2 regions of the Sedimentitalea sp. genome follow, and region 2 is predicted to be linked to the other one. Evidence: riboswitches for the same ligand, from Rfam matches in the RefSeq annotation. Region 2 holds a riboswitch; the other holds the start of a gene.
The links. Region 2 has a riboswitch for cobalamin ahead of ABJO75_RS19130 (energy-coupling factor ABC transporter permease). Riboswitches for the same ligand answer to the same signal wherever they lie in the genome.
Positions count from the first base shown of each region.

Region 1 (4,209 bases), on a different contig from region 2:
CATGTGAAAGGGCGGATTCATGATGATTGTATCGACACGCTCTTCTGGTGCCCAACGGGTGGCATCTGCCCAATGAAATCGGGCACGGGGGTCGGAAACATTCTGGCGGGCGCACTCCAGGGCAATGGCATCTGCCTCAACAAGATCCAGCCGTTCTACCCCGTTCCTCGTCAGAACCTGTGCCGCAAGATACCCCCAGCCGGCGCCCAGATCGGCGACGTGTTTTCCCATCTTTTCTGGCAATGCGCGCCCAAGAAGCTCCGACGCCGGATCGACTCCGTCGGCAGAGAACACACCCGGTGCAGTGACAAAATCACCGATGGTTTGCGGGCTGGCTTGCCAGTCTGCAAATGCCTCCGGATTGGCATCAAACCAAAAGAGTTTGCCATGTGATTTGGCCACCGGTCCGAATACATCCACGCGCTTGCGACACTCTTTGAGCATGCTGTCGATACCGTCGGTTTTGGTTCCGTCGATGATGACAGGCCCGGTGTTGCGCTGGCAGGCGCTTGCGATCAGGGAACGGGCCAGCGCCTTGGCGCGAGGCAGGCATACGAGTGCGGCCCCGCATGGCGCATCGCTGAACGCAGCGCAGGAATACCCCAAAGACTGGAAATGGTCGAAATCCGGTTTGAACGGCTGAACGACTTTGATCCGGTCAGCAGGCAGCGCAGACAAATCCGTCATCGCAACCGGATGCAAGACCGACACCACGCCGGTCGCAGGCAGATCAAGTCCACCTGAATCAATCGCCAGAGGCAGCCGGGCGGACATTGATGCGGCCTAGTCTTCCTTTTCCATCGTGCACTGCAAAGGGTGCTGATGGCGGCGGGCAAAGTCCATGACCTGACCTACCTTGGTTTCTGCGATTTCGTGGCTGAACACACCAACAACGGCGACACCTTTCTTGTGCACCGTCAGCATGATTTCAAAAGCCTGCGCATGGTTAAGCCCGAAAAACCGCTCGAGCACATGCACGACAAACTCCATCGGAGTATAATCGTCGTTCAGCAAGAGCACCTTGTACAGCGGAGGGCGCTTGGTCTTTGGGCGCGTTTCAAGAAGGATTGACGTGTCTGAATCGTCATCCGTCTTGTCCGACAGCGTTACGGGCACTTGTGTCATTGCGGCAGAGGGTCCGGTTTTCGTGAATTTGTCTCAATGTTCATGGCTTATATAGCCTTCCTGCAAGATTCGGAAAGAGCCAGTGATTGTTGCGCCTGCTGAAACCGCGTTCATTTCTGGCTAGACCATTCCCGCTTGTCGTCACTCCCGGCATCCGGCGGGTCGGATTCCGGTAAATTCGAACCCGCCATGACGTCGCCAAGATGGCTACCTCGCCACCGGACGCCAGGTTCGAGCCAAACAAAGCCAGTTTCGATGCGCATGGTCAAACCGATCAGGTTCCCTGAATTACGCTCTTCACAAGATATTAAAATCGCGTTAACCGTTTCGATGCTTCGGTCCGGGCAACCTGTTGTCCGGATAATAGGGAACACGGTGCGGTGCCGCCGACATTGGCACCAAATCCGTGACTGCCCCCGCAACTGTGAGCGGTGAGCGAAGCCGGTATACACCACTGTTACGCTTTGCGTGATGGGAAGGTCCGGCTGAGCATTGACCCGCGAGTCAGGAAACCTGCCGAGGTGATCACCCTGTCTGAACGCGAGGGGCGTTTCGGCTGCGGTTCTTCCGCTGTGGTGGCTTCACCGTCTGCGGGGGTTAACCATCCCTCATACGACATATTGACGTAGTGCAACCGGTTTCCCGGTTGAACGAGAGGGGAAAGAATGACCCGTACCATCCGCATGGCTTGCGTAGCCATTTCCGCCGTATCTGCAGGCCCGGCGCTGGCTCAGACACCATATGAGCTTGACGAGATCATAGTGTCCGGCGGTTTCAGCCCGATCGAAGAGCGACGCTATGGGCAATCGGCCTCGGTGCTGACCGCCCAAGACATCGAAGATCGTGGTATCCTGACGGTTCAGGATGCGCTTCGCGCGGTTCCCGGCCTTGCGGTCAGCGGGACGGGAAACAACTTCACGCAGGTCCGTATCCGCGGCGCTGAGGCCAATCACACGCTGATCATGGTTGATGGGGTGCAACTCTCTGCTGGCGACAGCGAATATATCCTCTCCGGTCTGGACACCGCAAATATCGAACGGATAGAAGTTCTGCGCGGGCCGCAATCCGTGTTCTATGGCAGCAATGCCTCGGCCGGTGTGGTCAACATCATCACCAAACGGGGTGCAACAGGCACTGAATACGGCGGGTCGGTTGAAATCGGCGACGGCTATGCCGCCTCGGCACGGTTTTCGGTCCGGTCTGACCGGGGCGGCCTGGCCTTTGGCGTGTCGCGTCTGGACGACGACGGATATGATTTTTCTGGCAGCGACGGTGAACTTGACGGAACACGGCGATCCACCCTGAACTTGACCGGCGACTACAACGTGACGGATCGGTTGACGTTGGGATTCACCTTGCGTGCGTCAAACGAGAAGTTTGCGTTTGACACGACAAGCTATGTCGCCAGCACGGCAGACGAATATGTGATCGACGATCCCAACCAGACCTCGGAACGCAAGGAACGGTCTGGCAGCCTGTTTGCGGAATACGAAGCCTTGGACGGACGATTGGTGCATCGGCTGACCTTTGAAGGGTCGGAATACGAACAAAGCACAAATGGTGCCACGCCCACCAAAGCGGATCGTTCAGCCGCGAAATACCTGCTGAGCTATGGGCTGGACGGCTATGCAGTCGCCTCTACCAATCACCTGCTGAATATCATGGCCGAATGGGAACAAGACAGTTCCTCGAGCAACCCGGAATACGAGCGCGAGACCAATTCGGTGGCGATGGAGTATCGCGGAACATTGGACAATGGCCTGAACCTGCAGGCAGGGCTGCGCTATGACGACAACAAGGTCTTTGAGGATGACCTGTTGTGGATTCTGGCCGGGTCCTACACCTTTGTCGGCAGCGGTGTGCGGTTGCATGCGTCGGCCGGGACGGGGTCAGTCAATCCCACCTATTTTGAACTCTTCGCGGATACCTTTGGTTTTGTCGGCAACACCAGTCTAAAGCCGGAAAAGAACCAAAGCATCGATTTTGGTGTCGAAGTCCCATTCTGGGGAGATCGCGGGCTGGTGGATGTCACTTATTTCCACGCGAATCTCACAGATGAAATCGTATCAATATTTGACCCTACCACTGGCAATTCTGTCTTTATCAATGAAAGCGAAAAGAGCCGCCGGCAAGGTATCGAAATCAGCGGCAATCTGCAGGCCACCGATACGCTTGAGCTGCAGTTGAGCTATACCTATCTGCACGCGAAGAATGCGGATGGCACGGTCGAAGTCCGTCGCCCGCGACACGAGTTGTGGTTGGGCGCGACTCAGCAATTCATGCAGGGTCGTGGCAGCGTCACTGCGGATCTGCGCTATATCGCGGGGAACTATGACACTCAGTTTTTCAGCAGCTACGAACTTGCCGAGTTGCCGGATTATGTGACGGTGGACGTCGCCGCACAATACGATCTGACTGACACGGTGCAATTGACCGGTCGTATCACCAACCTGTTTGACGAAGAGTATTCCGATACCTGGGGCTATGCCACGCGGGGCCGCACGGCCTATGTCGGGCTGCGGGCGGCGTTCTGAGGATGCGAGTGGGGGTCTTCGCACTCTGCGCTTTGATCGGTTGGGTCGGGTTTGCCGTGGCTCAACCGGTTCGCGTGGTGTCGATAAACCTCTGCACCGACCAGCTCGCCATGCTTCTGGCGGGGCCGGATCAGCTTTATTCAGTGTCCTATCTCGCCAAGGATCCACGCGCGTCTGCAATGACAGTTGAGGCCGAGCAGTATGTGATCAATCACGGGCTGGCCGAAGAGATTTATCTCATGCAGCCTGATCTGGTGATTGCGGGAGCCTATTCGACACGCGCAACGGTGGATATGTTGCGGCGGCTTGGCGTTCCGGTTGCCGTGTTCGAACCGACCTACTCACTGGACGATGTGGGCGCGCGGATTACGCAGATGGGTGAAGTCCTGCAACGTCAAGGCGCCGCGGCGATCATGTTGGCGGATTTTGATGCATGGCTCAAAGTGTTGACCGCCGAGGTCGAACACAATCCCCGCGCGATCCTTTACTACGCCAACGGCTATACGTCCGGCGACAACACGCTTGCAGGTCAAATCCTGCTCGCGGCCGG
Region 1 is NZ_JBDWLR010000095.1:58,189-62,397, forward strand. Features, by position in the region: gene ABJO75_RS27260 (class I SAM-dependent methyltransferase) at 1-774, opposite strand, end outside; gene clpS (ATP-dependent Clp protease adapter ClpS) at 784-1,125, opposite strand; cobalamin riboswitch at 1,445-1,661, shown strand; gene ABJO75_RS27270 (TonB-dependent receptor) at 1,791-3,659, shown strand; gene ABJO75_RS27275 (ABC transporter substrate-binding protein) at 3,662-4,209, shown strand, end outside.
Region 1: another riboswitch for cobalamin. It lies ahead of ABJO75_RS27270 (TonB-dependent receptor); the one in region 2 lies ahead of ABJO75_RS19130 (energy-coupling factor ABC transporter permease).

Region 2 (4,209 bases):
GGTGCAGGGCCAGCATCGAACGACCGTCCGGGCGCGGGATTATTCGGCGCTGAAACCGACACTCATGCAGGCCGTGCTCGAGAGCTTTGGGCGGCTCAAACAAGCGCATGATCTTGTCATCGTCGAAGGTGCAGGCAGCCCTGCCGAGGTCAATCTGCGTGCGGGCGACATTGCCAATATGGGCTTTGCCGTTGCCGCCGATGTGCCGGTTGTTCTGGCTGGTGACATCGACCGGGGCGGGGTGATTGCGCAGATGGTGGGCACGCAGGCCGTGCTGTCAGAGCAGGATGCGAGCATGGTTTCCGGTTTTCTCATCAACAAGTTTCGCGGCGACCCCAGCCTGTTTGATGATGGCTATGCGCTGATCGAACAGCGCACCGGGTGGTCGGGCTTTGGCGTTCTGCCGTGGTTTGCCGACGCTTGGAAACTACCTGCCGAGGACGCGCTGGATATCGCCTCGGCCCCGCATGAAGGCGCGTTTCATGTGATCTGTCTGGGGCTGTCGCGTATCGCGAATTTCGACGATCTTGACCCGCTTGCACAAGAACCAGGGCTGACGCTGACCATGCTGCGAGCCGGACAGCCGATCCCCGGAGATGCCGATCTGGTAATCCTGCCGGGGAGCAAATCTACCCGCGGCGACCTGGCCTTTCTGCGCGCGCAAGGCTGGGACATTGATCTTGCCGCTCATGTGCGGCGAGGGGGGCATGTGCTCGGCATCTGCGGCGGCTACCAGATGCTTGGGCAGGTTGTACGTGATCCGCTAGGTATCGAAGGGCCGGCAGGGGAAACGCCGGGGTTAGGTCTGTTGGATGTGACAACGGCGATGGAACCGGCGAAACGGCTGACGCGGGTTCAGGCAGAACATGTGCCATCTGGGCAAATGTTTGACGGTTATGAAATTCACATTGGGCAGACGACGGGCCCTGATTGCGCCCGCCCCTTTGCCCGTATCAATGGCGACGACGAAGGCGCGATCAGCGGCAATGGCCGGATCATGGGCAGCTATCTGCACGGACTCTTTCGTCATGATGGCTTTCGCGCAGCGTTTCTGGCCAACCTTGGTGCACAGAGCGATGGGCTGGAATATGATACGGCGGTAGAGGCGACCCTAGGTGCGCTTGCCGACCATATCGAGGCACATCTGGACCTGCCGGGGCTGTTGTCTGTCGCCCGCTAACCCCGGCGCCGCAGTAAATAGATATCCATGATCCAGCCATGATCCGTGCGTGCCTGCGCCCGTGTGGTTCGGATCTGCTCGGCGACCTGATCCAGTGGCCCGTTAATCAGGATTTCTTCGGCCATACCGACATAAGCCCCCCACCAGATGTCATATTGCGTGGCATCCAGCGTGCCGAAAGAGCATTCGCCGTCTAGCATGATTACAGCGGTTTCCACGCCTTCCGGCCACCCATTGTCGCGCAACTGTCGACCGGTGCTTACGGTAAAAGGGGCCCCGATCTCATTCACAGGGATCGCATGTGCGGCTGTGAGTGCCTGCAGTGCGGTGATGCCGGGAATCACGTGGGTTTGCGGTTTGGGGGCGAGCCGCGCGGCGATGCGCAACGAACTGTCGTAAAGCGACGGATCGCCCCAGACCAACAATGCGACGACCTTGGCGCTCGGATGGGTCGCAATCGCGGCCTGCCAGCGTTCGGCAATTGCATCGTGCCAGGCATCTACTCCACGCAAATACCCATCATCATCACGTCGTTTGGGGATGTAGAAATAGGCAAGGCTCGGGAGAGTTTCGGTAACAGAACCAATGATCGTTTCCCGCACACCGGCAAGGTCCGATTTTCCGGCCCCCTTGCGCGGGATCATGATCAGGTCCGCGCGCCGGATGGCCTCGGCACCCTGGCGGGTAACATGATCCGGGTTTCCGGTTCCGATCCCGATCAGCAAAAGTTCTTGCATGGCAAACAAAAGGCCCCGTCACGAAACCGGACGGGGCCTTTCCCTAAATCTCGGACGAATTAAGCGGCGTTGTGCAGGCGGTCTGTCACCAACCCGGAATCACGCAAACCTTTCATCGATTTGGCACCGGCCAGAACGGCCAGATCGATCAACGGTTCGATCAGAACAACCATCATATAGGCCAGTCCAAAGCTGGTGACCGAAGCAAAGGTCTCGGCACCAACGCCTTGACCGTAGAACGCCCAAAAGGCGACCCAAGCGACAACACCACCCTGATAGGCGGCGGACAGTTTGAACACGTCCATGTATTTCAGGTCGACATAGGCCACATTCTGCGGCAGCGCCTTGCGCGCGAGGGCGCCAATGGCAAAGAGTGGCACCAGCAGGGTGGTGATGTTGACGAAATACATCGGCATATCAGACGGAGCAAAGAAGATGCCCTGTATCGCCAGCCCGGCCATCAATCCCACGGCTGCAGGCGCAATCCCGAGGATCAGCAACAAAGTGGTCCCTAGGATAAAATGCACTTCGGAAATTCCGACGGGGAAATGCGGCAACAACTCGAAAAAGATGAACACTGCGACGGTCGCAAGCGCGCTGCGTGCCACAAAGGATGGGACGGAACGGGTTTTCAGCTCATCGGCAATCAGCTTTAGCGAATAACCAGCAGCCGCAGCCGCTGTGCCATAGGCCAGAACCATTTTGGCGCCGTGGACAACTCCGGGTTCGATATGCATTTTCAATCTCCTTGCCGCCAACCCCGGCGGTATTACATGGCCGACGATGCGACCGGTTTCATCACGGCAGGTTTCCTGACTTTCGGATCATCGCATGCGTTGTCCCTTCCCGGCGGCGTGCCAGTGGTTACGTTAACGCATGCTCCCCTATTACAGTTGCGGGGGCAGTCCGGGAATTTCACCCTGTTCCCTATTATCCCAGACCTTGCGAGCCTGGGCACCGTATTCCTCTTCATGAGTTACAGAAGCGTCTTGCGTCAAGTCCAAAACCGGCATTCAGGTCTCTGCCAGCGGCCCATAGAGGATCAGCGCCGGTGCTGTGCCGCTTTCTTTCGCGAGTCGGGTCGCCAGTGTGCTGATGGTGCCGCGATGCAGGCATTGCTCCGGGGTTCCAACCGCTTCGGCCAGCAGAGCCGGGGTATCAGAGGGCAAACCATAGTCCGTCAACATCCGCGCCAACTTTGGGAACGTACGTTTGCCCATGAAGACAACCGTTGTCGCCTGATCATCGGCCAATGCGGCCATGTTCAGGTCTTCAGGCAATTGCCCCGCGACATCATGGCCAGTGACGAATTGCACCCGCCGCGCGGTCAGGCGCCGTGTCAGCGGTATGCCCGCCGCCGCCGCCGCCGCGCAGGCCGATGGAATGCCCGGGATGATTTCATAGGGAATACCCGCCTGCCGCAGCGCCACGAGCTCTTCTTCCAGCCGGCCAAACATGCCGCCATCACCGGATTTCAGACGCACCACCCGCGCACCGTCTGCGGCATAATCCACCAGTAAGCGGCTAACGTGGTCCTGTTTTGGCGAAGGCCGGCCCGCACGTTTTCCGACGCCGACCAGATCTGCTCCGGGTCCTGCATGAGACAGGATTGGCCCGGACGACAGGTCATCAAACAGGATGGCATCGGCGTGTTTCATCCGGTCAACAGCCTTGAGTGTCATCAATTCAGGATCGCCCGGCCCGGACCCGACGAACGACACAAACCCTCTCATGTCGTCGCCTTTGCAATCAGATGAAAGAAGGTGCCCGTGACGTTGCCACGGGTTGAACCGGTTTCGGCAACGGTTGCACCCTCGGCGTCCTGCACATCGGCGAGCGGCGTATCAGGTTGTTCCAGAATTGTGGAATAGTGAAATTCGTGCCCGCGCAAGACGGTTCCGGCGGCAAATCCCGGCATTCCTGCGGTCAGCGTTGCCTTGCGATAGCCAAGATGGAATTTCCGTTTCTCATAAGATGTAACCAATCCCAGTAGTCCCGCCATCCGGTGCCGGTTTCCATCCTTGTCGATCAGAGCCTCGCCCAAGGTCATGTAGCCACCGCATTCCCCATGAACGGCGCGCGTTTCTGCATGGCTTCGCAATCCTTGCAAAAACTGGCTCGCCGTCGCGATCCGTCCGGCATGCAATTCCGGATAGCCACCGGGCAGCCAGACGAGATCGGCGTCCTTTGCGGGTGGTTCATCGCCGAGAGGTGAGAACGGTATGATCTCTGCCCCAGCTGCGCGCCAGCCTTCCAGCAAATGCGGATAGGTAAAGGAAAACGCGGCATCCT
Region 2 is NZ_JBDWLR010000078.1:128,841-133,049, reverse strand. Features, by position in the region: gene ABJO75_RS19140 (cobyric acid synthase) at 1-1,180, shown strand, start outside; gene cobF (precorrin-6A synthase (deacetylating)) at 1,177-1,917, opposite strand; gene ABJO75_RS19130 (energy-coupling factor ABC transporter permease) at 1,977-2,654, opposite strand; cobalamin riboswitch at 2,702-2,894, opposite strand; gene cobA (uroporphyrinogen-III C-methyltransferase) at 2,931-3,650, opposite strand; gene ABJO75_RS19120 (cobyrinate a,c-diamide synthase) at 3,647-4,209, opposite strand, start outside.